DNA from 3 places in the Photobacterium minamisatsumaniensis genome. Region 3 is predicted to be linked to each of the others. Evidence: predicted binding sites of a transcription regulator. Region 3 holds the regulator's gene; each other region holds the start of a gene.
What was found. Region 3 encodes CRP, which controls carbon source genes, mostly activating them, when cyclic AMP is high. Its sites were predicted from a motif close to TGTGANNNNNNTCACA; they were not measured.
Positions count from the first base shown of each region.

Region 1: a site for CRP is predicted at 3,689-3,704, ahead of nagE (N-acetylglucosamine-specific PTS transporter subunit IIBC). Genes of this name have one in related genera too.
Region 2: a site for CRP is predicted at 7,274-7,289, ahead of rppH (RNA pyrophosphohydrolase). Genes of this name have one in related genera too.

Region 1 covers NZ_JAKJSI010000027.1:69,464-79,813, reverse strand. Annotated here, with positions in the region: gene L4D78_RS15305 (beta-N-acetylhexosaminidase) at 1-1,060, opposite strand, end outside; gene nagE (N-acetylglucosamine-specific PTS transporter subunit IIBC) at 2,101-3,570, opposite strand; gene nagB (glucosamine-6-phosphate deaminase) at 3,826-4,626, shown strand; gene nagA (N-acetylglucosamine-6-phosphate deacetylase) at 4,642-5,778, shown strand; gene nagC (DNA-binding transcriptional regulator NagC) at 5,781-6,995, shown strand; gene L4D78_RS15280 (cation:proton antiporter domain-containing protein) at 7,202-8,788, shown strand; gene asnB (asparagine synthase B) at 9,089-10,350, shown strand, end outside.
Region 2 covers NZ_JAKJSI010000015.1:95,457-105,806, reverse strand. Annotated here, with positions in the region: gene lysS (lysine--tRNA ligase) at 1-233, shown strand, start outside; gene L4D78_RS07600 (dicarboxylate/amino acid:cation symporter) at 688-1,962, shown strand; gene L4D78_RS07595 (sigma-54-dependent transcriptional regulator) at 2,181-3,518, shown strand; gene L4D78_RS07590 (hypothetical protein) at 3,935-4,180, shown strand; gene L4D78_RS07585 (NADP(H)-dependent aldo-keto reductase) at 4,470-5,504, opposite strand; gene L4D78_RS07580 (DUF6482 family protein) at 5,689-5,991, shown strand; gene mutH (DNA mismatch repair endonuclease MutH) at 5,994-6,662, opposite strand; gene rppH (RNA pyrophosphohydrolase) at 7,443-7,952, shown strand; gene ptsP (phosphoenolpyruvate--protein phosphotransferase) at 8,002-10,257, shown strand; gene L4D78_RS07560 (sulfite exporter TauE/SafE family protein) at 10,263-10,350, shown strand, end outside.
Region 3 covers NZ_JAKJSI010000014.1:189,041-199,390, reverse strand. Annotated here, with positions in the region: gene kefB (glutathione-regulated potassium-efflux system protein KefB) at 1-70, opposite strand, end outside; gene kefG (glutathione-regulated potassium-efflux system ancillary protein KefG) at 60-626, opposite strand; gene L4D78_RS07055 (ABC transporter ATP-binding protein) at 853-2,772, shown strand; gene L4D78_RS07050 (TIGR02444 family protein) at 2,819-3,271, shown strand; gene L4D78_RS07045 (hydrolase) at 3,379-4,356, shown strand; gene L4D78_RS07040 (YheU family protein) at 4,410-4,628, shown strand; gene L4D78_RS07035 (phosphoribulokinase) at 4,758-5,627, shown strand; gene L4D78_RS07030 (OsmC family protein) at 5,682-6,086, opposite strand; gene crp (cAMP-activated global transcriptional regulator CRP) at 6,355-6,987, shown strand; gene L4D78_RS07020 (hypothetical protein) at 7,157-7,372, shown strand; gene L4D78_RS07015 (DUF1338 domain-containing protein) at 7,470-8,273, opposite strand; gene astD (succinylglutamate-semialdehyde dehydrogenase) at 8,326-9,783, opposite strand; gene astA (arginine N-succinyltransferase) at 9,795-10,350, opposite strand, start outside.

The DNA.
Region 1 (10,350 bases), on a different contig from region 3:
TTGCAAGAATCGCCTCTTTAGAGTGGAAGTTACGGGCAACATCAACCATGATACCGCGGTATTCAAAACGCGGCACATCGTTAATAACGACCTCTGGTAGAGACTGAGCATTCTGGCTATCAATCAAACCAAAAATCGATTGTACAGCGTAGAAAGCACCAGCATTATCGAAGGCTTTAATGGTAATGCCGCTTGACTGAATATTTAGCTCATAAGCACCAGACTTCGCAAAATCCCCAGTAAAATCAGCTGAAGTAATATCAATACTGACAGGCAGATCACCACGTACATCTACATTCACGATACCAGCTCGATCTTCGATAGCCGTGAATTGCGCCGCATCAAACACGCCTTTTGGTAAGTTCAGACCACCAGCGATACTCACTGTCCCTTCGCCGGCTTCAACTGACATTGGCGTTGGTAACAATGTCGTTGTTACATCTTGTGTTTCAATGTCTGCATTTTTTTCAAAACGAGTAATCGCAGTTGCCATTACATTATTGTCTTCTGGCGTACGCTTTAAATTATTGCCTTCCAGGCCTGTTACAAATGATCCGATATCTTCTGTATTAAGAGATGCAATCATTTTCGGCTTCGCATTTGGTGCAGCAACAAACGCTCCTGGCATAAAGTCTGTTTCAAATAGCTGCCAGAATTCACTAATCAGTGGCAGTACCACTTCTTCACCTGCCGCAAAACCATCAAACTTGTCCGTTGGTTCTAGCTTATGTAGGTCACCTGTTATGCGGGTGATCTTAAACTCGTCACTATCAATATCTAGAATCAAGCGGATACTGTGGAAATAGATAGCCCAATCGCTAGACTCAATGGCTTCACCTTGGTTGACAAGCGTCATGTTCACTTTATTACATGATGCAAACTCAGCGCCTAGTTCTTGACAGCCAAGGCCTTCGTTTGCCCCATGATTCGTTAATACCGCATATTGAATATCAAGGTTGTTTGCTAGCGAATTTACCACTTGTTGTTCCGAAGACGGTGTGATCGAACACCCTGCTAACCCGGCCAATACAGATACAGCAATTAAGTTTCTTTTTAACATCTCTACATACCCATCAAATCATATTATTAACTGAAACAAGAAAGGGCTCGTTTCTTAATACAGACAAATATATTGAGTTATTTATCAGCGTCAATTTAGTCGCTAGCAAAAGTGATCCACTTCAAATCTAAAAACCACAAAACAACAAAAAATCATTTAAATCATAATGATACGAAAACGTCATTTTCGTTGAATTTTAAATTGACGTTTTTTTTGTGATTGAGTGCACAAAAACATGGAGCCATTGTTCACTCCTCACTCTAATAATTATGCTGATTTTTATTTTGATGCTTTTTTTATAAATCAGGCAAAAGCAACGTGAACAAGATCACATAAAGTAACGTCAAAGTAGCTCGGTAAATTGGTTTTGACGGAGTTCAAACCCGATGAAAAAGCGTTAGAGTGAACCACTTTATTGCTTTTAGGCTCTTTATTTGCGAGTAAAAAAAGGGAATAGCGTTAATTACAACCGGCTCACCGTTCAATATATCAATAATTTTCAGTCGGTTAACCTAAACAACAACAAAAGTGCTCCTGTAAAGCCTTGCTCAAACAGGAATTGCCCTCGGCAACATTGCCTTTGAAATGACAGCGTAGCTTGAGGTCGCCACAGGAAAAGTAATTGGCATTAAGGTGATGTACGACACGAACAACCTATAAGGTGTTTAGCTTTAACCTCGGGGGTCACGCAGAAGAGTGTCACCGACAAATGGATGAGTCCCGTATGGCAATGACGGCACCGATAAGAAGAAGCGCAGCGATAGTGTAAGAGATGAGAAGACCGATAGGTTGCTAGGTGAGTAACATAATAAAGAGACTAAATGCCCAGGTCTATATTATCGTTATTCAAAGTTATACCAATCTGGATAAGTAATTGATCTAAGTATTACGCGGGAAAAATTGTGGTTATCAAGGCAAGTAATGCGAAGGTATTTCAGAGGATGGTTGAGCCTGTGTTGCTACTAAAAAAACGGCCTCCAGTGATGGAGGCCGATAATTCGAGTTAATTACTACAGGCGTAATTACGTCATATTATGATATTACTTCGTAGCTGAAGGCATTTTTTTCATTTCGCCAGCAACGATTTCAGCCAGTGGGCCAAGAATAACCTGTAGGTTGTTTGAACCTAGTTTAACCACACCCATAGCGCCAAGAGCTTTTAGTTGCTTCTCGTCAGCTAGGCTGCTGTCTTTCAGTGTCAAACGTAAGCGAGTGATACATGCATCAATGTTCTCTAGGTTTTCGTGGCCACCAAGAGCTTTAACATATTGCTGAGCTAGCTCGCCAGTTTCTTTAGAACCTTGAACTGCACCTTCTTCTACATCATCGTCTTCACGGCCTGGTGTTTTCAGGTTGAACTTAACGATTACAGCACGGAAGATGAAGTAGTAAAGCGCGAAGAATACGAAGCCCTGAACGATTAGCATATACCAGTTAACAGCTAGTGGGTTACGTGTAGATAGAACCATATCTACAAGACCTGCTGAGAAACCGAAGCCTGCAATCCACTGCATTGATGCTGCGATGTATACAGAGATACCCGCTAGCACTGCGTGAACAACGTATAGGCCAGGTGCTAGGAACATGAATGCAAATTCTAGCGGCTCTGTAACACCGGTGAAGAATGATGCGAAACCAGCAGCAATCATGATTGATGCAACTTTTTCTTTATTCTTCGCTTTAGCCGTGTGGTACATCGCAAGAGCAGCACCTGGTAAACCAAACATCATGATTGGGAAGAAACCAGCTTGGTACATACCTGTAACACCGACAGTTGCAGTACCTTCAGCGATTGATTTCGCGCCACCAAGGAAGTTAGGGATATCGTTAATACCTGCTACGTCAAACCAGAATACTGAGTTTAGAGCGTGGTGAAGACCAACAGGGATTAGTAGACGGTTAAAGAATGCATAAAGACCAGCACCTACTTCACCCATACCTTGAATACTTTCACCGAAGTTTACTAGACCGCCGTATACAGCAGGCCAGATGTACATAAGGATGAAGGCAATCAAAATACCAGCAAAAGACGTTAGGATAGGTACTAGACGCTTACCAGAGAAGAACGCCAATGCTTTGTGCAGTTCAACTGTTGAGAAACGGTTATAGATTTCAGCTGAAACAATACCCACAAGGATACCAACAAACTGGTTGCTGATTTTACCAAATGCAGCAGGTACTGCGCTTGGGTCGATACCTTGGATTTGTGCAACTGATCCAGGAGAAAGTAATGTGGTAACAACTAAGAAGCCAACAAAACCAGCAAGTGCTGCTGCACCATCTTTATCTTTAGACATACCGTAAGCAACACCAATTGCAAACAGTACAGACATATTATCAATAATTGCGGCACCAGCTTTAATCAAAAAAGCTGCAAGTGCACTGTTTGCACCCCAACCGTTTGGATCAATCCAGTAACCAATACCCATTAAAATTGCTGCGGCTGGCAGAGTGGCGACTGGCACCATCAATGCTTTACCTACTTTTTGAAAATATCCAAGAATATTCACCCTTAGTTCCCCCTATGGTTGTCTTAGATGTAAAACTGATAACTTATTTTGGTTATCCGATTAAGTTACCTGCAGTTTAAGAAATTAATTTCGCCCCGCAAATTAAAACGTCATCATTTGTGATCTTTGTCACCTGTATAACCAATAATAAGGCGATTTTGCTAGCTCGATCATAAAACTTATTTTATTATCCAAAACAAAGGCGTGAACACGCTAAGATTTTATCGATATTTAAACTTGGAATGAGGTGTCACCGTGAGACTAATCCCACTGAATAAAGCGAAAGAAGTAGGTTTGTGGTCAGCACGCTATATTGCTGATCGTATTAACAAATTTGAGCCAACAGCGGAACGTCCTTTCGTGCTAGGCCTGCCAACAGGTGGCACCCCCCTCGCAACTTACAAACGCCTTATTGAGCTTTATGAGGCTGGAGAAGTAAGTTTCAAGCATGTCGTAACGTTTAACATGGATGAATATATCGGTATCCCATCGGATCACCCAGAATCATACCACAGCTTCATGTTCAACAATTTCTTCAAGCACGTTGATATCCAAGAAGAAAACATCAACTTACTTAACGGTAATACTGATGACCATGACGCTGAATGCCAGCGTTACGAAGATAAAATTAAGTCTTATGGCCGTATTAACCTGTTCATGGGTGGCGTTGGTAACGATGGCCATATCGCATTTAACGAGCCAGCATCTTCTCTAGCATCGCGCACTCGTATCAAAACGTTAACAGAAGATACTCGTATCGCTAATTCACGTTTCTTCGATGGTGACATGAACCAAGTACCAAAGTACGCACTAACAATTGGTGTGGGTACTCTATTAGATTCTGCTGAAATCATGGTTCTTGTTACAGGCCATAACAAAGCCCTTGCACTAGAGGCTGCTGTTGAAGGTTCTGTAAACCACCTATGGACAGTTTCAGCACTTCAACTTCACCCTAAATCATTGATTGTTTGTGATGAGCCTTCAACACAAGAGCTGAAAGTGAAGACTGTTAAGTACTTCCAAGAGCTAGAAGCTAACAACATCAATAACCTGTAATAAAAGGATTTGTTCATGTACGCGCTAACCAATTGCCGCATTTATACCGGTAGCGATGTGCTGAATAACCACGCCGTCATTATTGACGGCGTGAACATTCACGCTGTCTGCCCAATTGCAGAATTACCCGCTGATATTGAAACCCGTGATCTTAATGGTGCAAATCTAACAGCAGGCTTTATCGATCTACAGCTAAATGGCTGTGGTGGTGTCATGCTTAATGATGAAATTAACGCAGATACCATCCATACCATGCACCGTGCCAACCTGAAATCAGGTTGTACAAGCTTCTTACCGACACTGATTACATCGTCTGACGAAGACATGAAAGCAGTCATTGCTGCCGAACGTGAGTATCAAAGCCAATACCAGAATCATTCATTAGGTCTGCACCTTGAAGGTCCTTACCTTAATGTCATGAAAAAAGGTATTCACTCTGTTGACCATATCCGCCGCTCTGACGACGCGATGATCGATACAATCTGTGCTAATGCTGATGTTGTCACTAAAGTGACGCTCGCACCCGAGCTAAACTCGCACGAACATATCGAAAAACTGGTCGATGCCGGTGTTGTTGTATCGGCAGGACATACCAACGCAACTTATGTTGAAGCACGAAAAGGCTTTGCATCTGGTATTAGCTTTGCCACTCACCTTTTCAATGCTATGACCCCTATTGCTGGTCGTGAACCGGGAATGGTTGGTGCGATTTACGATACGCCAGACGTCTATACAGGCATTATTGCCGACGGTTTCCATGTCGATTATGCCAATATTCGCATGGCCCACCGTATGAAAGGTGAGAAACTTGTTTTAGTTACGGATGCAACTGCACCTGCAGGAGCTGACATGGATCACTTTATTTTTGTCGGTAAGAAAGTATATTATCGTGATGGGAAGTGTGTTGATGAAAATGGCACACTCGGTGGTTCAGCACTAACAATGATTGAAGCAATTCAAAATAGTGTCGAACATGCAGGTATCGCCTTGGACGAAGCGATTAGAATGGCCACTCTGTATCCTGCTCGCGCGATTAGCGTTGACAAGAAGTTGGGTGCCATCAAAAAAGGTATGGTTGCAAACCTTGCTATTTTTGATCGTGATTATAATGTTCGGGCGACTGTAGTTAACGGTGAATACGAGCAGAACTAACTATGACAGGCGGACAAATTGGTAATGTAGATCTGGTAAAACAGCTGAATAGTGCAGCTGTTTACAGACTAATTGACTTGCAAGGCCCTATTTCACGCATTCAGGTGGCTGACGTTAGTCAACTCGCGCCTGCAAGTGTTACTAAAATCACCCGCCAATTGCTTGAGCGCGGCCTGATCAAAGAGGTCGCGCAGCAGGCTTCTACTGGAGGTCGGCGTGCGATATCGCTGACGACAGAATCAGCCCCTTTTCATTCAATTGCAATACGCCTAGGGCGTAATTATATTGAATTAACCCTCTACGATTTAAGCGGTAAACACGTAGCGGGCGCGGCACATCCATTCCATTATGGTAACCAGCAAGAATTGACCGACGGCTTATTTGAGCATATTCGTCAATTCATGGCTGATAATCAAAATACCATGCGTGAACTTGTCGCATTTGGTATCACGCTTCCAGGACTGATTGACCCAGAGAGCGGTGTTGTTGAGTATATGCCGCATATCGATGTCGAAAACCTTCCACTAGCCGATATCATTAGTGAAAAGTATGGTGTTGCTTGTTTTGTCGGTAATGATATCCGTGGCTTAGCCTTGGCAGAGCATTACTTTGGCTCAAGCAAAGATTGTAAAGACTCCATCTTAGTCAGTGTCCATCACGGTACTGGCGCTGGAATTATTGTAAATGGCCAAGTCTTTCTGGGCTTTAACCGTAATGTGGGCGAAATTGGCCATATTCAAATAGATCCTCTTGGGGACAAGTGCCAATGCGGTAATTTTGGCTGCCTTGAAACCGTTGCGGCCGATCCTGCGATTGTTAAGCATGTCCAGAACCTACTCGATCAAGGCTACCCAAGTACCCTACGCGAGCTAGAAGACGTTACAATGCCAGCAATTTGTGAAGCGGCGAATAAAGGTGATGAGCTGGCAACCCAAGCGTTGATTAAAGTGGGAAACCAGTTAGGTAAAGCGCTCGCAATGACCATAAACCTGTTTAACCCACAAAAAATCGTGGTTGCAGGTAATATTACTCAAGCGAAAGATGTCATTTTCCCGGCAATCCGTCGCTGTGTCGAAACACAATCGCTGTCGACGTTTAATAAAGATCTACCGATCGTAACGTCTGAACTTTACACCCAACCGACGATTGGTGCTTTCTCGATGATCAAACGTGCAATGCTCAACGGTGTACTGCTGCAACGTTTACTGGAAGACTAAAATACCGATTACCTTAGCCACCGTTAAGTGGCTAATTTGTAACAATACCAAAGGGCGTGTTCCAGACAGGAATACGCCCTTTGTGTTATATTTCACAAATAATTATTACTATTACTTCCAAATTTAGCCCCTTAGTGCCATAGGCCATGCTCAAAACGCCCTAGCACTTTAAACAGGGACAAGTAAAAAGGATTGTCAGTCTAACCATGGAACTCATCTTTATTATTGCCGCCTTTCTCGCAGGCTACATTGCGTTGAGGTGCAAACTCCCCCCGCTTGTTGGCTTTCTTGTTGCCGGCTTTGCACTGAATACTGCGGGTTATGAATCCACAAATATACTCAGTAGTCTTGCCGATCTCGGCGTAACGTTATTACTCTTTACCATCGGCCTTAAGCTCGATGTTAAAACACTGCTTTCCAAAGAAATTTGGGGCGGGGCAACGCTGCACAACATACTCACCACTGGCCTTTTCACCCTTTGCTTATTAGTTCTAAAGCAATTAGGGATAGGTATGATGGCAGAGTTAGACATCATGCAACTTGCACTCATGGGGTTTGCGCTCTCATTTTCCAGTACCGTTTTTGCCATCAAAGCATTGCAAGAAAAAGGTGAGCTCAATGCGACCTACGGTACGTTAGCTATCGGTATCTTGGTTATGCAAGATATCTTTGCGGTTCTCTTCCTAACCGTTTCAACTGGGAAAGTACCTGAAATTACTGCACTTGCGTTATTTGCCCTACCGCTGTTACGCCCTTCATTGTTTAAGATTTTAGACCGAGCGGGCCATGGTGAGATGTTGGTCTTATACGGGGTATTTCTTGCCCTTGTTGCTGGCGCAGGACTTTTTGAAGCCGTCGGTCTGAAAGCCGATCTTGGCGCACTGATCATGGGTATGATGCTTGCTGCTCACCCTAAATCATCAGAACTCTCGAAGTCGTTATTCAATTTCAAAGAATTACTACTCGTCTGTTTCTTCCTCAATATAGGGCTGTCAGAAGAACCAACCATAGATGGCTTCCTGATGGCACTCCTACTGCTCGTGCTATTACCTATCAAAGGCATTTTGTACTACGTTATATTCAATCTGTTTAAATATCGCGTACGTACTTCGCTACTCGGCACTTTCACCTTATTTAACTACAGTGAATTCGGCCTAATTGTCGGTGGGCTTGCTTACAGCATGGACATGCTACCGGGAAGCTTTTTGGTTGCCATTGCCATTGCGGTATCACTCTCTTTCTTGATTGCCGCTCCACTCAACAGCATGGGGCACAAACTCTATAAAGATGCCTCTAAATGGCTGAAAGAATTTGAACCAGAGCAACTGAACTCAAGTGATCAGCTTATTGACCTTGGCGATAAACAAATCATGATCCTAGGTATGGGGCGCATTGGCAGCGGCGCTTATGATGAACTTGTTAGCCGCTACGGTGAGCAGGTTATCGGGGTTGAAGCCAGAGAGGACTCTGTCGAGTACCACCAAGAGAAAGGCCGAAATGTCATTCATGGCGATGCCACAGACTCCGACTTTTGGGCGAGGGTAATATCCAAACGTAATACGAAACTTATTTTACTCGCAATGCCGCATAGCCATGCGAACACCTTTGCTTTAGAACAAATAAAAGAACGTAACTATCAAGGTCAAATCGCCGCTATCGCAAAATACAGCGACGACGAAGAGCAGTTACAAGCACTTGGCATTGATGCCGCGTTCAATATTTACAACGAAGCTGGTAGCGGTTTTGCGCGTCATGTTTGTGACCATTTATCGCCTCAGATAGATCAAAAATAAATATCACCCCTTTCCTTTCTAATGGCAGCTTCGGCTGCCATTTTTTTTTGAGCTCAAAATATCATCGCGTATTAGAAAATATTCACTAAAATGGGATTTAATTAAATCATATTCAGCACATGGCCTTTTTGTGTATTGATCTGAAATTAGTTGTTGCTTTTAATTGTTGAATACGCAATTTTAACATTAACGAAGGGATAACAGTTTCATAGCTTGAGTTACGTAACATTCAACATCATAGCTAAAACTGTCTCCCAAGATTTATGGATAGCAACAATGTTTTAATTTGGGGTAAGAAGTATGTGTTCAGTATTCGGTATCTTAGACATTAAAGGTGATGCATCAGCATTACGTCAAACCGCATTAGAAATGTCTAAAAAAATGCGTCACCGTGGACCAGACTGGTCAGGAATTTACTCATCGGACAAAGCCATTTTAGTTCATGAGCGTCTGGCTATTGTCGATTTAAACAGCGGTGAGCAACCACTGTATAACCAAGACAAAACACATGCCCTTGCCGTAAACGGTGAAATTTACAACCATAAAGAATTACGTGCAGAACTTGCAGCAGACTACCCGTTCCAAACCGAATCTGACTGTGAAATTATCTTGGCACTTTATAAAGAAAAAGGCCCAGAGCTGCTCGACTACCTTAACGGTATCTTTGGCTTCATTCTTTATGATGAGCAAGAAGATGCTTACCTGATCGGTCGTGACCATATCGGTATTATCCCGCTTTATCACGGCTATGATGAGCATGGTAACTACTATGTGGCATCCGAAATGAAATCATTGGTACCCGTTTGTAAGAGCATCAGCGAATTCCCTCCAGGTCATTACCTATGGAGTAAGAAAGGTGAACCTGTACGCTATTACAAGCGTGACTGGATGGAGTTTGATGCCGTTGCAGATGCACCAACAGATAAAGTGGCATTAACTGATGCATTGGAAAGTGCTGTTAAGCGTCAATTAATGACCGACGTTCCTTATGGCGTACTATTATCTGGCGGTTTAGATTCTTCGGTAATTTCCGCGATCACCAAAAAGTTTGCCGCAAAACGAATTGAAGATGATGAACAGTCTCAAGCTTGGTGGCCAACGCTTCACTCTTTTGCTGTTGGCCTTGAAGGTGCTCCTGATCTCAAAGCTGCTAAGATTGTAGCGGACAGCATTGGTACCGTTCACCATGAGCTTACTTATACGGTTCAGGAAGGCTTAGATGCAATTCGTGATGTGATTTACCACATTGAAACCTATGATGTGACAACCATTCGAGCATCAACACCAATGTACCTAATGTCGCGTAAAATCCGCGCCATGGGCATCAAAATGGTATTGTCAGGTGAAGGGGCAGATGAAGTCTTCGGTGGCTACTTGTACTTCCACAAGGCACCTAATGCAAGAGAGTTCCACGAAGAAACCGTACGTAAGCTGCTTGCCCTTAACATGTTTGACTGTGCGAGAGCGAATAAGTCTATGGCAGCTTGGGGCATTGAAGCCCGTGTACCATTCCTAGATAAAGATTTCCTAGAAGTAGCAATGCGCATTAACCCAGAAGATAA
Region 2 (10,350 bases), on a different contig from region 3:
ACGATGCTCAAGACCAAGATGAGCGCTTTAAAGCACAGGTTGATGCGAAAGATGCGGGTGATGACGAAGCAATGTTCTACGATGCTGATTACATTACCGCACTAGAGCACGGCTTACCGCCAGCGGCTGGCCAAGGTATTGGTATTGACCGTTTAGCAATGCTGTTTACCAACACGCATACCATTCGTGATGTGATCCTGTTCCCTGCGATGCGCCCGCAAAACAACGCTTAATTTCAAGCGATATTTGTTTTTGAAAACCACCTTTCGAGGTGGTTTTTTTTCGTCGCCATTATGACTTTTCTCTCCAAGCCCTCACTTATTTCAAGTCCATCACTATATTTCCAATAGTGGAAATAGTTTACTTTTTGTCCTGTTTGTCGATTTTACACTGTGATCGGATGCACAATTTCGCTATTTCAACCTAATCTAAACAGAATGACATTCTGCCATGCTTTATTCTATTTACCATGTGAATAAGTGACGGTTTTTCATGGTGTTTAGTGAATTGTTCTGTTTTTAAAGTTAATGAATACTCTTTGATTTTGTGTTTCATTTGTTTAAAAAATGTAACCAAGCGTCTTTCATCTTTTGTTTGGCTATGTAAAATGTCGGCCAATCCTACGGTTTACAGTGGGAATGGGAAGTAAACAAGATATTAACAAGCACAACCAACTGGAGATGGACGATGAAGAAATCGCTATCAGGAAAGATATTTGTAGGACTGTTTGCCGGTCTGATTATTGGTACGGCAATTCAGTACTTGTTTAACGGCGTTACATTAATGGATACCTATGCCCTTGGCTTAGCTGAAGGTGCTGGTGGGATGTTTGTATCACTGATCAAGTTGTTGGTCGTGCCTTTGGTTTATGTTTCGATTGTATGCGGTATTGTTGATCTTAAAGACATCACGGCATTCGGTCGCCTCGGTGGTAAAACTTTTGCCCTTTACATTATTAACACCATCATCGCGATCACTGCAGCATTAACGGTGGGCATGATTTTCCAGCCGGGCGCTGATGCGAACCTTGCAGGCACGGTGTCTGAAGCGGTTGAGCTGACCACTACAGAAACACCTGATATCTTTTCTTTGATCGTTAACATCGTACCGAGTAATCCAATACAAGCTTTTGCCAGCGGAGATATGCTGCAAATTATCTTCATGGCGATCCTGACAGGTCTTGCAATTCAGGCGCTTGATAGCCGTGGTGGCCCAGCGATTAAAACGTTTAAAATGGCTAACGAAATCATGATGAAGTTAGTTGGCCTTGTGATGAGTCTGGCACCGTTTGGTGTATTTGCCCTGATGATCCAATTGGGTGCGACACTTGATGCCAATACCTTGATGTCAGTAGCTGGTTATGTCGCCTTGGTTGTTGCAATGCTGGTGTTCTGGATTTTCGTCTTCTACCCAATGATGGTTGGTCTGACAACAGGCATCAAGCCATCGGAATTTCTTCGTCATACCCGCGAGCAGATCTTGTTCTCTCTATCGACAGCAAGTTCAAACGCGACAATTCCAGTTACCATGCGCACGTTGACAGACAAGATTGGTGTCTCTAAATCAGTGGCTGGCTTTGGTGTGCCATTGGGTGCAACGATGAACATGTCAGGCGTTTCTATCTATATCGCACTAGCAACGATTTTTGTCGCAAATGCCTTTGGTCAGCCAATTAATAGTGCCGATATCTTTACATTGGGTCTGACTATTCTATTGCTTTCAATTGGTGCTGGTGGCGTACCGGGTGGTGGTGTTGTCATGGTCGGTGTATTGCTTCACCAACTAGGTTTACCGCCAGAAGGCTTGGCAATTGTTGCCGCTGTCGACCGTATTAATGACATGTTCTGTACGAGTTCAAATGTTGTTGGTGATACTGCGGTTAATACAATTGTGGCAAAAAGTGAGAATGAAATCGGTGTTGAATCTCAAGCTGAGCAGCCAGAAGCTGTGACAGTGAGTTAAGTCGCAACATTGTGTTCGGAATAAAGCGCCTTTGGGCGCTTTTTTGCGTTTTGGTACCACAATTTATACGAAAGTTGATAGCCAGCTATACTTACGATAGCAAACTTGTTGCACTTGGTGTTGTAGGCCAATTATGATTCGCTAAATATTTTTGGTTTAAATAAGGTGCTATCGTTGAATAAAGGCTTTGTCCTTGGCGCTCGCAAAGGAAGGTGTTGATGAAAAGGGTATCGAATAAGCATAGTTCGGTATTAGGGACGTTGGTCGTCCTTGGAGGCGGTGATGTTCCTTGGATAGCATCGCTAGAGAAGGTTGGTTGGCTATGTCATCGTTGCTATGACTTGCGTACCGCGGAAGCCTTGCTGCTAGAGGTTGGGCCTTGTATCGGTGTTGTGGATCTCACTCGAGATGACTTTAGTTTAGCTGGGATCGCCGGCGTAGTTAATCGCAATAAACAGGCACGTTGGTTAGCTGTTGCACGAGAAGATCAGCTTAGCAATGATGCGATTTGCCAGTTTATTGTCAGTTTCTGTATCGACTATTTTACTGCGCCCGTACCTGAATCTCAGTTACTTAAAACCATTGGTCATCAGCTAGGTATGCTGCAGCTGGAACGGCGAGTATGGCCTGAATTGGGGCAGTTTGGTCAGCACGGATTACAAGGTGATCAAGCCGCCATGAAAAAGCTTCGCCATCAAGTCAAGCGGATGGCTGTTGCCGATATGCCAGTGTTTGTACTTGGTGAAATCGGCACAGGCAAAGAGTTGGTTGCTCAAGCTATCCACCAAGGTTCAACAAGGGCAAAATCGGCATTTATAGGTATTAATTGCGAAACATTGAGATCTGACTGGCTAGTTGATGATAGCCATGTGCTGGGTGGAGACTGTTGTTTTAACGTGGCGAATAAAGGCACGTTATTTCTCGATGAAATTTCGTCGTTAGACGATGAGCGGCAGCAAGAGCTACTTTGTTTCCTACAAGATGGCCACTTTATGTCTGTTGACGGGCACCAAGTCGAATCAGATGTACGTTTGATTGTTTCAACGCGTTACTCGTTGGAGGAACTATTGGAAGAAGGCACGCTACGTGAAGATCTGTATTACCGGTTGAACGTATTGAGCTTAAGCGTCCCATCATTGCGGGATCGCGGGGAAGACATCATCTTATTAGCAGAGTATTTATTGTTGAAGTTTTCTCGACAATATAACAGTCAGGCGAAACAGCTTAGTAGTGAAAGTAAAAAGCTGTTATCCAGCTATTCTTGGCCTGGAAATGTCAGGGAGCTCATTAGTCAAATTAAGCGAGCAATTCTTTTAGCGGAAGGGAAAGAGCTATTATCGGATCATTTTGACTTACCGCGGCTGGCTGATGATAAGCAGAGCCTTAAAAAAATCAGAGAAGACTCTGAGCGTAGTGCATTGCTGAGTGTATTGGAAAATAATAAGGGGCAAATTTCTGCGGCAGCCAGAGAGCTAGGGGTTTCTCGAGCGACGATGTATCGATTATTGAATAAGCATGACTTAGTCCCGCCGCCGCGCCATTTTCGTCAGGGGTGAGTTGACGTAGCGACATTACCTCCGTTGCGTTCATGGTAGCTTTCTCTAAATATTATAGTCAGTTAGATGAATATTTCAGTTTCGTGCCAACCCATGAGGCTGGATACAGAAGATAATTGTTTTGTTTCTGTATTGGCAATTATGTGCTTGTTTTATAATCAGTGTTGTTTAAAATTAAACCATATTTCACTTCTTCATAACTTATTACCGGAGGAACATACGATGCGACTGATATCTCTTATATGCACCTGTTCAGCCGGTGATACCTCGAAACAACCAATTCATTAACGGCAATCCGCTGTGTAAATGGGCCGCGGATCACTGTCGCGGCTAGTTAAGTTTTACTTAAGTTGTCAGCCTGAAACGGCAGTGTTTCTCGTCCCTTCAATATTAATCATTGTATGGAGAGTACCACTATGCGCCAATCAGTCTATTTACGTCTTGCAGTATTTTTTGTTCAACTCGACCTTCATCAAGAAGATGCCGCATGGCGGCGTGAGCATCGTCGGGTGAAAGTGTATTTGCCTCATCTATCAGAGCATATGCTTAATGATATTGGCATCAGCAAAGATCGACGCGTTGCGAGTCATTTGGTTTCAACGCCTGCTAGCCGCAAGGTACGCCATCTTAGGAGGAGGTATCAATCGAAATTTGCGACGTAATCGTCCCCTCTGCTTGCGAGCAGGGGGGGGAGACAGCGTGGGGAATGATTGTTGATGTTACTAGACATGGTTCGTAACACTTACCAACGCTTTGCGACGAAAGTGAAGTAGGGTAAGTAGAAGGAATTGGGGTAGAGTTATCGGACATCAACAAAGGTATTAACCGACGTTGGTTGAGCTAATGTTTTTCGCCTCCGTATATACGGAGGCTTTTTTTTATTAGTGTATTTTTAGTCAGTTGTTATGTAGCTGTTTCACTGAACGAGTTAACACGGCATCAAGCTGTTCGTTACGGGCATGGATTAGAATATTGGATCCCAACCTCTTGTAAATCGGCAAGTACGGCATCAGAGAGTGTTAACTCGATACTTTCAATATTGCTTTCTAGTTGCTGTAAGTTGGTTGCGCCAATAATGTTTGATGCTACAAAAGGGCGTTGATTAACGAAAGCCAGTGCCATCTGGGCTGGATCAAGGCCGTGTTTGTGGGCGATATCAACATAGGCTTCTGTTGCTGCGATACCTTGCGGATTAAAGTAGCGAGAAAAGCGCTCGAACAGTGTACAGCGAGCACCTTTAGGGCGTTTACCCTGAAGGTATTTACCACTCAGAGCCCCAAAGGCGAGTGGAGAGTATGCCAGTAATTCGACCCCTTCATGGTGGCTGATCTCAGAAAGACCGACTTCAAAGCTACGATTGAGCAGGTTATACGGGTTCTGGATGGTTACCACACGTGGTAGTTCATGTTTTTCAGCGAGCTTTAAGTAAGACATCACCCCCCATGGTGTTTCATTTGATAGACCGATATAGCGTATCTTTCCTGCACGCACTAACTCAGCCAGTGCTTCAAGGGTATCGGTGATCGTCACACCAGAGTGATCTTCTTTATATTGATAATTTAGCTGCCCAAAGCAATTGGTTTCGCGTTGCGGCCAGTGCAATTGGTAAAGATCGATATACTCGGTTTCAAGCCGGTTTAGACTATCTTCGACGGCATCGTGAATATTACGGCGATCAAGTGCCATGTCGTTACGGATATAAGGAGTATTACGAGGGCCTGCAACTTTCGTCGCTAATACGACTTTGTCTCGGTTTCCGGTTTTTTTTAACCAGCTACCAATATAGCGTTCGGTAGCACCCTGGGTTTCTGATTTGGGTGGGACTGGATACATCTCTGCGGTATCAATGAAATTCACGCCACGCTCGAAAGCGAAATCTAACTGGTTATGTGCATCATTTTCACCATTTTGCTCACCAAAAGTCATTGTGCCAAGGCAGATTTTGCTCACCTCAAGGGTCGAGTGAGGAATTTTGTGGTATTTCATGAGCCCTCCTTGGACTGATTATCTAATACCAATGATAGGCAGTTAGTCTCATTTGAATATACCGTGACTTTTCTGTGGGTGAAAGCAGTTTGAGTGCCCAGCATATTGGCTACGCTGATATCATAGTGGCTACTTTAGTATATAGTTAATACAGAAACGGTGGTATTGACGGCAGGGAGAGTGTATGAAGTTGTCACAACTTAAGCATTGGAGCAAAGCTGATAATGGCCAATTGCCGATGTGTATTTTAACCAGTTATGCGGGATGCTCTGATTATTTGGTTGAAGTTGAGTTTAAAAATAAGCTTGTTCCGTTAAAAGGTGATAGCGATGAAATGATCAAATTTCAGTCGATTGAGCAAGCCAAAAACTTTTTACGTCCGCTTGGTTTTCGTTCCGTTATTTTACGGGTAACCGATCCCTATGATGAATTTTCACCTGACGGGCTAGTCTCTAAGTGTCGCGAGGATATGACCATTTCTCTATAGGGTTAGATAATAAAGTAGCGTTCCAGTAACCCTGCCGTAAAGTGTGTTTTGAGGTAAAAACCTCGTGGTAAGATCTTGATTGGTTGCCCATTCGCACCATACGCTTCGGTTAACGCTTTGCTATTTGCTGCTTTGGGTCTGAGTTGCAGTACTTCACCATGGCGTGCCGTGATTTGTTCAACTCGGCCAAGTACGATCATATCCATTAACTCTTCCCAGTCCTGTTTAAGCTGAAGCTCTTCTTCGAGCGATGGACTCCAAAGTAACGGCGAGCCGACATGGCGATCAGCCAGGGGAATATCACGCTCTCCTTCTACTGGTACCCACAAAACTCTAGCTAACTTATGGCGAATATGGCTATTTTCCCAACTAAGCCCCTGTAGGCCAATGAGTGGCGCGACACAGACAAATGTCGTCTCAAGGGGGCGACCATTGTAACCGATTGGAATCGTCTTTAGCTCGATACCGAGTTCAACAAAGTCAGGCACGGGTTTGCTGCCTGCTGTCGCGCCCAAATGCCATTCCAGCAACTGTCCTACCCACCCTTTATCGCGCTTTAGATCGGGGGGAGGAACGATACCGGCGTCATGGGCGAGTTCGCCAAGCGTTAAGCCTGCAAGTGCCTGAGCCCTTGTGAGTAACTCATGTTCTGTTGTGGGGGTTGAGCGCATATTCGATACCATCGATAACGGGGGAGGGATCCTACCATAGCCAAAACAAAAGCCGAATCTGGAATTAAGTAGAAAATAACATATTGATGAAAAAATAGACGATCATTTTCGATCTGCTGTTAAAACGTGGTTTTATATGCATAAAGGTGAGGTGTAAGTTATTGATTTAATGGTTATTGTTTGTGTGTTTTGCTTGGGGTACATACAAGCGAACGAGTGAAAGTGGTATGACGTAGTGATGAAAATATGATCTTTTATAAAGATATCCACAGGATGAGTGGCAAATTTATTTCATTTTATCATTACTGACTATTTATACAGGTATTAGCTGGCTTATTGAGCACTGTTGTGGTGTGTTTTTCATCGGTGTTGATTGTTTGTTGTGGGTAAAGTCAGGATTGGTTGATCTTTAACCGATCGGTATTTTGGCTTTTATTAATCACAATGTTCATGGCTATTTTAAGTGATGATATTTTTTTAAGTGATTGTTTTAAATTCTTAATTGAAGCTGTTTTGATTTTTGCACCTATGTTTTTTTTATTTCGTTATGATTGTTTTTTCAGGGTGTTTAAGGCTTCTTCACAAATCTATCCACAGAAAACGTGTATAAATGTGCCCTAGGTCTCATTTGACTGTTTATAAAACAAACTGTGTAGGGGAGTTATCCAGAATATGAGGCTTGGGTAGGAAAAAGCGCTGATAAATTAGAATGTTTGTTTACCCATAGGGTGGTCTGTGAAAAAATCACTATTAATAAAGATTTATACTTGAGGTCGTCCAGTGATTGATGGCGATGGATACCGCCCAAATGTGGGTATTGTGATCTGTAATAGCCATGGCGAAGTATTCTGGGCTCGACGATATGGACAACATTCCTGGCAGTTTCCGCAAGGTGGCATTGATGAAGGGGAAACCCCGGAGCAAGCCATGTACCGGGAGCTCTACGAGGAAGTGGGGCTAACCAAGAAAGATGTACGAATTTTGGCGTCAAGTCGTCATTGGCTTCGCTATAAATTACCCAAGCGATTGGTTCGCTGGGACTCTAAGCCTGTTTGTATCGGACAAAAACAAAAGTGGTTTTTGCTGAGTTTAGAATGTGATGAGTCAAAGGTTAATATGCAACGCGGCAGTACGCCGGAATTTGATGGCTGGCGGTGGGTCAGTTATTGGTATCCGGTTAGGCAGGTTGTGTCTTTTAAGCGTGATGTCTACCGTCGCGCACTAAAAGAGTTTGCTGCTATGGCAATGCCGTTTAAAGAACGTAAAAAGCGCCGGGGTAAGCGAGGGTAACCTAGCCATAAAATGGGATACCCCAGCATAAAGTGGGACAAGGCGAGATATGCTGACGCAACTGAGAGAAATTGTCGAAAAAGTAGCAAGTGCCCCTAATTTGATCGAAGCATTGGATCAGTTGGTTATTAGTACTTGTCGAGCAATGAAAACAGAGTGCTGTTCCATTTATATTGCTGATCATAAACGTCAGCAGTATACCTTGATGGCGACACAAGGGCTGAAAAAACCTCATCGCCATGTTGGACTTGCGTTTGGTGAAGGGTTAGTTGGATTAGTCGGAGAGCGTGCTGAACCCATAAACGTTGCCGATGCCCGCCACCACCCCCACTTCAAGCATCTTCCGGGGACGGGGGAGGAATCTTTCTGCTCGTTCTTCGGTACGCCTATTATTCACCAACGCCAAGTTTTGGGTGTATTGGTTATTCAGCAGCGCCAGCAACGTGAATTTGATGAAAGTGAAGAGTCTTTCATGGTTACGTTGGCGGCGCAGCTTGCTGTTTTGTTGGCGCATGCGAAAGCACAAGGTATGTGGCTTGATCAGCACAACGGCTTGCATTTAGTTGGCTCTGCGGCTTCAACGGGGGTTGCTGTTGCTCGGGCTTGGTGGGACGATAACCAGCCAAGGCTGGAGTTGGTTTACCCTGCATCTTGCCTTGACCGCGAGTCTGAACAAGAGCGATTGAGTATTGCGATTGAATTAGCCAGCGCTGAATTCCGCCGATTGAGAAAGCGGTTTGATAGTGAGTTACACAAAGAAACCTTGGCTATTTTCGACTTATTCAGTCATTTGCTCAACGATCCGATGCTGCGAAAAGATTTATTTGCCAAAGTGTCTGGTGGCGATTTAGCAGAATGGGCAATTCGGCAGGTGGTGGAAAACTACTCGACGCGCTTTGCTCAAATGAAAGACAATTACCTAAAAGAGCGCGCGCATGATATTCGTGAATTAGGTCAACGCTTATTATATTTCCTTCATAATGAAAATGTTGCTGAGCATCAATGGGAAGAGCCCGTTGTATTGCTCACACGAGAATTAACTGCCGCCATGCTCGCAAGTATCCCTAAAGGCAAACTTGCTGCTGTTGTCTCACAAGAAGGTGCAGCGAACTCTCATGCCGCTATTTTATCGCGGGCATTAGGGATCCCGGCAATTATGGGGGTTGATTTTGTTCCTGAGAAAATCCATAACTGCCAAGTGATTGTTGACGGTTATCGAGGTGATTTTCTTGTCAATCCCAACCGGCATGTATTAGCAGAATATACGCGGCTGCTGAAAGAAGAAAATGAGCTTGCAAAAGTGGTCGAAGATGGGCTCGATCAACCCGCTTCGACACGTGATAATCATCGTATTCAGATCCATTTAAATGCCGGTCTGAGTGCCGACACCAGTATTGCGGTGAATAAAGGCGTCGATGGCGTTGGGCTATACCGAACTGAAGTGCCTTTCTTACTGCAACGTAGCTTCCCTTCTGAAGAAGAACAAACCCAACAATATCATTCTATTTTATCAACTTACCGTGATAAGCCTGTGGTTATGCGAACCTTGGATATTGGCGGTGATAAACCATTACCTTATTTGGCGATAGAGGAAGATAACCCTTTCCTTGGTTGGCGTGGGATCCGTTTTACGTTAGATCACCCTGAAATATTCATGATCCAAGTGAGAGCGATGCTCAGGGCGAGCATTGGTCTTAGTAATATGGATATTTTGTTGCCCATGATTTCGGGCATTGCAGAACTCGATGAATCGATTGCTTTGATAGAGCGAGCGTATATAGAGGTTGCGAAAGTAGCCCAACAACGTGGCGAAGTGCTCACGCGGCCGCGTATTGGTATTATGATAGAAGTGCCATCAATCCTTTACCAATTGCCTGTTCTTAAGGGGAAAGTCGACTTTATTTCCGTGGGAAGCAATGATTTAACTCAGTATTTATTGGCGGTCGATCGGAACAACTCACGTGTCGCGGGTGTTTATGATGCATTGCATCCTGCGGTATTACATGCATTGAAGCACGTTATAGATGCCAGTCGGCAGTTACAGCTACCTGTCAGTGTCTGTGGTGAGTTAGCGGGTGATCCGATAGGGGCGTTACTACTGATAGGAATGGGGTATCGTTCACTCAGTATGAATACTCGTAATGTCGCAAAAATTAAGTATATTCTCCGGCATATCTCGTTAGAAGATATGGAGCAACTAGCTCAATATGCGTTGACAGCGACGTATGCCGATGAGGTTCGTGATAATACGATTGCCTTTGTTGATGGGCATGGTTTAGGCGGCTTTATCCGCGCAGGTAAGTAGTAGTAATGTTCGAAAATATAGCGTGGCTTCCCCCCGTACTTATAAGCTTTGAGTCAGAGTTGTGGTTATTTAGCCTGTGTTTAGTGCTTGGTT
Region 3 (10,350 bases):
GAGCAATAGGAACAGCGACAACTGCGGCAGCCAAAAAGACCACGCTCACCGACAACACATCATTCGCCATGAGTCACCTCCTGAGATGGCAACGGCATTTCCAACCACTGCCGGTAATCTTTCGCATGCTGCAGCCGCTCTTGTTTAGGCACCCTACGCGCCCAATGGAGTACCAAAGGCTTCATCCACTCCATACGACACAAGGCTGCCGATAATTCAAAGGGCTTTAAAATTTCATCGATAGAGCAGCGGTTATAACCGTCAGGGGTATAGGCCTCTGCCGCCCCACCAGTGGTGATCACCGAACGCCAGTACTTTCCTTGCGTCTGGCGGCCTTCACCATGGGCAAAACCTTTACTGAGTACCATATCTATCCATTCCTTTAACAAGGAGGGACACGAGTACATATATAGCGGGTGCTGAAACACGATGACATCATGCTGGCTCACCAGCTGGCGCTCTGCGGCAACATCGATAAAAAAGTCGGGGTAGACGGCATAGAGATCATGCACGGTAACATGAGGGAGATCGGCAATTTCCACCAGCATTTCACGATTAGCCACTGATTCAAGGGGATCAGGATGAGCATAAATCACCAAAACACGTGGGCATCCTTTTGTTGTCATAGCATTCCTTTTCAGCCTATAGGTATCGCTAATAGGCTGATATTATTCATCACATTATTACGCTGGTATATGCACATAATACATAACTGGCTGTAAATAGGATCGTTTATTCATCATGAGTTCATTACCAATTAGCGGTATTAGCAGTCAACGTCGCTTTGGGTTAGACTGCCGCACAGTTTCTGGCATTTTGTATTTGCGGAGCGGGGCTTCCCCGACATAGTCGATGATCACGTTTTCTGATATCCAACTTCTTCGAGGCGGTAAAGTCCTACTCGACCAAGCAACAGCAACCATTCATCCCGGTGATAAGGTCGGCCTAGTCGGTAAAAATGGCTGTGGTAAATCGACCTTATTTGCCTTGTTGAAAAACGAGCTCAGTGTCGATGCTGGTAACTGCCAATTCCCCGCAAACTGGGAACTGGCTTGGGTGGCACAGGAAACCCCTGCGCTCGCACGCGCAGCATTAGACTATGTAATTGATGGCGACCGTGAATACCGCCAGTTAGAAGCCGATTTACTCGCCGCAGAGCAAGCTGACAACGGTAATCGCGTTGCTGAACTCCATGGCAAGTTGGAAGCGATTGGCGGTTATAGCATCCAAGCGCGAGCCGCAGAATTATTGGATGGTTTAGGCTTTTCACAAGAGCAAATGCAATGGCACCTCCACCAATTCTCAGGTGGTTGGCGTATGCGCCTCAACTTGGCTCAGGCGCTTCTGTGCCGTTCTGACTTGTTGTTACTCGATGAACCAACTAACCACCTCGATCTTGATGCCGTCATGTGGCTTGAAAAATGGCTGCAAAACTACCCTGGCACATTGGTGTTGATTTCGCATGACCGTGATTTCCTCGATCCGGTGATTAACCGTATTTTGCATATTGAAAACCAAACCATGAATAGCTACACCGGTAACTATTCATCGTTTGAAACTCAACGTGCCGAAAAGTTAGTGCTGCAACAGGCGATGTTCCAAAAGCAACAGAAACAAGTCGCGCACATGCAGTCTTATATTGACCGCTTCCGCTATAAAGCCAGTAAAGCCCGTCAAGCACAAAGCCGGATCAAAGCACTCGAGAAAATGGAAAAGGTACTGCCAGCTCAGTTCGACAACCCATTTACCTTTGAATTTCGAGAACCAAGTGCACTACCGAACCCAATCTTGATGATGGATCAGGTGGCGGCAGGTTATGACGACAATTTGATCCTTGATAAGATTCGCTTAAACCTTGTTCCGGGAAGCCGTATTGGCCTACTGGGGCGAAACGGTGCCGGTAAATCCACACTGATCAAATTGCTTTCGGGAGAGCTTTCCGCGAAGGCGGGAGAATTGGCATACTCTCAAGGCGTTAAGATTGGTTACTTTGCTCAACACCAATTAGAAACCCTATATTTAGATGATACTCCAGTACAACACATGGCGCGCATTGCCCCACAAGCGACAGAGCAGCAGCTACGTGATTACTTAGGCAGCTTCGGTTTCCTTGGTGATAAAGCGCTTGAAAAAGTCGGCCCATTCTCTGGCGGCGAAAAAGCCCGTTTGGTACTGGCTTTGATCGTATGGCAGCGACCTAACCTGTTGCTACTTGATGAACCAACCAACCACCTTGATCTCGATATGCGCCAAGCACTGACATTTGCCCTGCAGTCCTATGAAGGGGCAATGGTTATCGTGAGTCACGACCGTTACTTACTGCGTGCGACCACGGATGACTTGTACCTCGTACATGACCGCCAAGTTGTGCCATTTAACGGTGATCTCAATGACTACCACAAATGGCTAACCGAGCAACAGCGTAACGAGCGCCGTGAGCAGCAAGCTGCAAAGCCTGAAACCAACAAAGAAAACAGCGCAGCATCGCGTAAAGAACAAAAGCGCCTTGAGGCTGAATTCCGAAAAAAAACCGCGCCATTACGCAAGCAAGTCGACAAGCTCGATAAGCAAATGGAAAAGTTAAGCGCCACCCTTACTGATGCAGAATCACAACTTGCCGAAGCCAGCATCTACGAAGCTGACAATAAAAAGCAGCTCAACGAGCAACTGCAACGTCAGGCGAAGGCCAAGTCTGAGTTAGAAGATATCGAGATGGAATGGATGGACTTACAAGAGCAGATTGAGGCTATGGAAGCCGAGCATAATATCTAGTTTCGTCATTTCATCGTATTAAGCACATTGATAGGGACGTCAATTAATGCCACAACACATTGATAGTGAAAGCTTCTGGCAATTTTGTCTGTACCACTATTCACAGGCTGGTGTTCAACCAGCCTGCTTAGCCTTTCAAGATCATTACCAAGGCAATGTTAACCTTGCCCTATTGCTGCATTGGCTTGACCAACATCAGCTAGCCCTCGCTCCCCCCCATGGGTACAAGGCATTACTCGCCGCACTCACTGAAACTGATACGTTACTTACCCCCTACAGAGTGCTACGTAAACAACTCAAACCCAATATCACTCACGAGCAATATCAGCAAATGCTCTCCTTTGAGCTTTTGCTTGAACGAAGGCAGCAACATCATTTATTAACCTGCCTAAACCAATATCCGCTTTCCGCTCATGCATGCCCCAATAACCTCGTTACTTATGGCCGTCACCTTGACGCTCCCCTATCGCTTATTCGCCAATTACAAGCAATCACATAGCCGAATTGACCTCCGACGACGTCGTCACCTTGTCTGTGCTAGGATCTAAACCTCATGACCTTTCGTAACTAGTGGGATAGTCCCTATACGTGCCATGAGGAATTTCGATGACTCCATTTAAGCCTGCAAGCGGTTTAAGCAATGCCCATGTTCAAACCTTATTACCGCGCTTCTTGCGTCGTAAGCCACTATTCACTCCAATAACACAACGCATAGAAACGCCTGACGGCGATTTTTTAGATTTAGCATGGACTGCCGCACCAGAAAATAGTCATAAGAAACAGCCCGTCATGATTCTATTTCACGGTTTAGAAGGCAGCTTTCACAGCCCTTATGCACATGGATTACTTAACGCTGCCCAGCAGCAAGGTTGGCTCGGGGTCATGATGCATTTTCGTGGCTGCAGTGGTGAAATAAATCGTCAGCCTCGGGGTTACCATTCTGGCGAAACCAATGATGCCCATTTTTTTATTCAGTGGCTGAGGCAACAACTGCCCACTCAACCTTTCCTTGCTGTCGGGGTATCGCTTGGGGGCAATATGCTGGTTAATTACCTCGCAGAAAAAGGGCACCAGTCTGAATTGGCTGCGGCACAAGTGATTTCTCCCCCACTAGACTTGGCTGCATGCTCAAGTCGGATCCAGCAAGGGTTCTCAAAGATCTATCAGCGGTACCTATTGGCATCGATGAAGCGTAACCTCGGTAAAAAAATTAGCGCACAGCCTGAAGCAATGCCACTCAAACAAGAACAAGCCGCAAGCATTCGTTCCCTTTGGCAATTTGATGAGGAAGTCACAGCCCCCCTACACGGCTTTGACGATGCTAACGATTATTACCAACGGTGTAGTGGCTTAACCAAATTGGCTACCGTAACCATCCCGCTTCGGGTCATTCACGCCAAAGACGACCCTTTCATGACTGCAGATGTTATTCCTTCCCACCCCTTACCTGCACACATCGAATATGACTTGTGTCACCATGGCGGTCACGTGGGTTTTGTCTCTGGCTCTTGGCATAAGCCTGATTTCTGGCTTGAACACACCGTGCCAGAATGGTTTGGTCAATTCATACCGCTCTACAAATAACAATAATAACAATATAATTGGCTTTTCATCCTTTGAGTAAAGAGCAGCCCATTATGATCATTCCTTGGCGTGATATTGACCCCGACACCCTAGTCAACTTAATCGAACATTTTGTGTTACGAGAGGGAACAGACTACGGTGAACAAGAGCTCAGTATGGAGCAGAAAGTACAGCGGGTCCGCCAGCAACTTGATAAGGGTGAAGCCGTTATCGTCTTTTCTGAGTTGCATGAATCTGTCGATATCAAATTACGCCGCCATATGGGGGAATAAGCCCCCTACTGCGCTAATTTATACAATTTTGGCGACTGCACTCACGTATCATTTTTGGCCTCCCGACTTGACCTTACCTCACTACCCTGTTAATAACTCTTTCCGTTAATGTTAACGACAGGGTTTGTCATGTCTGCAAAACATCCAATAATTGCAGTAACAGGGTCTTCAGGGGCAGGTACATCCACCACCTCAGAAGCATTTCGTAAAATGTTCAATATGATGGGCATTAATGCTGCCTGGCTGGAAGGTGATAGCTTTCACCGTTTTACTCGCCCAGAAATGGATGTCGAAATTCGAAAAGCCAAAGATCAAGGTCGACATATTAGTTACTTCGGCCCTCAGGCTAACGATTTTCCCCAGCTAGAAACCTTTTTTCGCCAATATGGTGATGATGGAAGCGGCCAATTTCGGCGCTACCTGCATACCTTTGATGAAGCCGTACCTTATAACCAAATGCCCGGTTCATTCACACCATGGCAGGAGTTACCAGAAAACACCGACGTATTGTTCTATGAAGGACTTCATGGCGGTGCTGTTGATGGTGAAACCAATGTCGCTCAGCACGTTGATTTATTGATCGGCATGGTACCAATCGTCAACTTAGAGTGGATTCAAAAGATTGTACGGGATACCCGTGATCGCGGTCATTCACGCGAAGCCGTGATGGAATCAATTGTGCGATCGATGGATGACTATCTCAATTATATTACGCCTCAGTTTTCTCGTACCCATATTAACTTTCAGCGCGTACCAACCGTTGATACTTCAAACCCATTCAGCGCCAAAGCCATTCCAAGCCTAGATGAGAGTTTTGTTGTGATCCGTTTTCGTGGGATCAAAAATGTCGACTTCCCTTATTTGTTATCAATGATCCAAGGATCATTCATGTCACGCCACAATACATTGGTGGTTCCGGGTGGCAAAATGAGCTTTGCCATGGAGCTAATCATGCGCCCGTTGATCCAAAAACTGATCGAAACAGGAAAGATTGGTTAAATAATACAATTCAAGCCCCTTTCAGGGGCTTGGGTCTCTCGCGGCCGTGTCGAATTAAGCGCAGTTCACTTCATAAGAGTGCGTCATTTCAACACCTTCACCAAGCATCAAGCACACCGAGCAATACTTCTCTAGCGAATCAGCAACAATTTTCGCCACTAGCGCTTCATCGAGTTCATGACCTGTAACCACGAAATGTAGGTTTGCTGAGGTAAAAATACGGGGGGCTTGCTCACGGCGCTCAGATGAAATTTGCGCTTCACAACCCGTAATCTTCTGCCCTGCTGATTTCAATCCATCAACCACATCAACCGAGCTACATCCCCCAGCCGCCATCAATACCATTTCCATTGGGCTTGGCGCTTTTTCTCCGCCATTGCCATCCATAACCACACTATGGCCAGAATTTGACTGACCTAAGAAGGTCATATTCTCGACCCATTTCACTCGTGATTGCATTTGTTTTTCCTTACTACTTATAGGGTAATTAGTGACAATATAGCAACTGTGTGATCATGTGCACACTTATGACTACTAAATGACCATTCTCGATAGATCAATATCAAGAAATGCATGCTGAAAAAAGATAAACTTTGAACTAATTATTCACGTGAGCTTGCAGCCCAGCTGTTGACTGAATATCCTAAGCGACGAACACCAAGTATAGGCCCAGCCCTTTTTTGATGGACGTCGTTGTTGGGCAACAAACACAGAGGAAGTTAGTAATATGGTTCCAGGTAAACCTCAAACAGATCCAACTCTAGAGTGGTTTCTTTCGCATTGCCACATTCATAAATACCCGTCAAAGAGTACTTTGATTCATGCGGGTGAAAAAGCTGAAACGCTCTACTACATTGTTAAAGGTTCTGTGGCTGTCCTAATCAAGGATGAAGAAGGCAAGGAAATGATCTTGTCTTACCTAAACCAGGGTGACTTCATCGGTGAGTTAGGCTTGTTCGAAGAAGGCCAAGAGCGTACCGCTTGGGTTCGAGCAAAAACCCCTTGTGAAGTAGCAGAGATTTCTTTCAAGAAATTCCGCCAGCTTATTCAAGTTAACCCTGATATTCTGATGCGTCTGTCTGCTCAAATGGCAAACCGTCTTCAGGTTACAAGCCAGAAAGTAGGTGATCTTGCTTTCCTAGATGTGACTGGCCGTATCGCTCAGACACTTCTAAACCTTGCGAAACAGCCAGATGCGATGACGCACCCTGACGGTATGCAAATCAAGATCACTCGCCAAGAAATTGGCCAGATCGTGGGTTGTTCTCGTGAAACTGTTGGTCGTATTTTGAAAATGCTGGAAGAGCAGAACCTAATCTCTGCTCACGGTAAAACTATCGTGGTATACGGTACACGTTAATTTCGCGTGCCATCATTGATAATAAAAAGCCGCCTCAGGCGGCTTTTTTGATCCGGGAATTCATACCAAAATGGTATTTTTGCCGTATTGCTCACTTTTTCTTTCTTGTATCCTCACCATCAAGTGCTACATTGTGCATATCTGGCGTAAGTGATAATACGTCATTCACATGGATAAAATTGATATGGATCTCGAACGTTTTTCAGCAAATGGCTTTCCTGCAAGCAATACGAGCGTTATTGCCCCCCTTCCCCCAACAGTTGAAATGACAGGCTTTAGCGGGCGTCGGCACTATTTTGAACAACAAACGACTTCGCCATACCATAAAGGGCAACTTGCTAAGCATGAATTTGGGATCACACCACTTGATAGCCAGTGCCATTAGTCTACCCCAAACACGTTTGACTCTTATCGCACACGATAAACCCACCGTATTTCATAACAGTGGGCTATGGGGTTAATCTCTTTTCACGCCAGAGAATTTAGCCTTTCTTCGCGTGGGTGCTTTCAAAAATTTTATCCGCTGACGCTTCAACAAAGCCACGATATAACTCACCGTCTGGTGTAGCATAGCGCTTAGCAAATTCGTAAAATCCCCCCGCGATACTAAACACACCATCGGTAAAGCCAACATCAACAGTATCGGCAATCGTCGCTGATTGCTCTAGCATTACCTCTGGGCTACCTTTCACATCGCCCCCAGATTCATTAATCGAAAAGCCGTTATGGCGCAGTAAATGATTAACCTCTTCGACCTCGGTAAATTGCTCGAGCTGATTAATATTGACCGTAAAATGGTTGGCACCAAAACCGTGCGCGGCTAACCACCCTGCGTATTCACTTTCTGCTACCAGCAACTCATAAGTGGCATAGTCGAGGTCCCAACGCCGCCCACCATACAAGAAGGCTGGATCACGCATCGCCGCTTCAGGTACTTGATCGACAAGCTCTCGAACGGTTTGCTGTAGCAACGAGCTAAACTGCCCTACTAGCAATTCACTGATAAAGACTTTCGGTGCATCTGGATTTGGATGTTCAAAGTGCTCAGCATAAAGCTTCTTCGCTTCAAAGTGATACTTACCACAAGGTTTATAACCCAATGCAATAAACGGCGCCGCTAGCCTATCTAGGCCCACTTTAGGTAAATTGAACGTCCGTAACGCAATGTGGTCATTCAGCAACGGCTCATCTTCAGTGAGTAAATCATGCACCTGTGCAGCAGAGGGGCATAAACGCTGAGTATAGTCTTGCCATAAGCCATCAAATAATTGCACAACCCTTTCCATGAATATCACATCCTCTTAGCTGGTCGATAAAACGGAATACCTGAAACATGCTCTACATACGGATCCCTGGTGACAACTGTGCTGGCAATTCAGGTTGATCACCTTCCATTGATGCCATTGGGTACGCACAGTAGTCAGCGGCATAATAAGCACTTGGCCGCAAGTTGCCAGAAGCACCCGGCCCACCAAAAGGGGCATCCCCACTGGCACCCGTCAATTGACGGTTGCGATTCACAATGCCTGCCCGAATATGATCGATAAAATACTGCCATTCATCGTCATCGGTTGAGATCAGCCCTGCAGATAAGCCATAACGGGTATTATTTGCCTTCTCAACGGCTTGTGTTAAACCGTCATAACGCACAACCTGCAACAAGGGGCCAAAATATTCCTCATCCGGTAATTCTGCGATAGTACTCACCTCAATGATCCCAGGAGTAACGATTGCTCCTTGCCCGCGGGTAGCGACCAATAATGCTTCACCGCCAAGACCAATAAGCTGAGACTGGGCTTGGAGAATGTTATCTGCAGCGGCATTAGAGACTTGCGATCCCATAAAAGGGGCTGGCTCATCAAACTGACCACCCACGCGAATAGCCGATGCAAGCTCAACTAAGCGAGTAAGTACACGATCCCCTTTCTCGCCTTTGGGTAAATACAGGCGACGAGCACAAGTACAACGCTGACCCGCGCTAATAAACGCTGACTGAATAATAGTGTAGACAGTGGCATCAAGCTCGCCATAATGCTGAGAAATAACCATCGGATTATTGCCCCCCATTTCAAGTGCGAGCATCTTCTCTGGCTGACCAGCAAACTGGCGGTGCAGGATCTGCCCGGTATTCGCGCTACCCGTAAAGAGTAGGCCATCGATACCGCTGTCACCCGCTAATGCCTCACCCGTTTCACGCGCACCTTGGACCAAATTTATCACCCCATCAGGCAACCCAGCCTGTTGCCAAAGCTTCATGGTTTCTTCTGCAACTTTCGGCGTAAGGTCTGATGGTTTAAACACGATAGTATTACCGGCCAATAACGCAGGCACGATATGCCCATTTGGAAGGTGGCCCGGGAAGTTATACGGCCCAAATACCGCCATGACACCTAAGGGACGGTGACGTAAAATTGCCTGGCTGCCCGCCACGTCTTTTTGTCTTTCGCCAGTACGTTCATGATAAGCCCGCAGTGATATGGCAATTTTTCCCACCATCGCGCCTGCTTCGGTACGCGTTTCCCATAATGGCTTACCGGTTTCTTCGGCAATAACCTTGGCAATCATCTCACTGTTATCTTTTACCAATTCAGCAAAGCGCTCCACAATAGCTTGTCGCTTGGCAAAATCACAATGACGCCATTTTGCCAACGCAGCACGAGCACTACTCACCGCCGACGCGACTTGTCCGCCTGTTGCCGCCTTTCCCTGCCAAATGACCTCTTCGGTAAAAGGATTGAACGATTGCATAACCGCCCCCTCTCCAGCCAGCCATTCACCTGCGATCCATTGAGTCATTGTCGAATTCCTTATTGGGTGATCAGGCGAACTTGATCGCCATGTTGTACTTGAAGGGCTTGTGCCATTTCAGCAGAGATAACGGCGGTGTCGCCCTTAATACCAACTTTACCGGTCACTGCACGAAACTGACTGAAAGATGTATTACTCACAATACAATCCTGACTTTTCGCAGGCAGGCCCACTTCCACGTAACACGATTTTGAATGACGAACCGATTCAATGTTTCTGATGTCACACTCAACTGTCGGTCCCGCATCAAAAATGTCGACATAACCACGACAGGTAAACCCTTCTTTCTCAAGTAAGCGTAACGCCGGACGTGTTTTTTCGTGTACTTCACCGATAACAGCCTGGGCTTCTGGGCTCAGTAAGTTAACGTAGATAGGAAGCTTAGGCATTAAATCCGCAATAAAGCCTTTTTTACCGATACCCGTTAAGTAATCCGCAAGGGTAAAGTCGATAGAAAAGAAGTGTTCTTTTAACCATTCCCAAAACGGTGAGTTGCCATCGTCATCGGAGACGCCACGCATTTCGGCAATCACAGTATTATCAAACCGCTGAGGG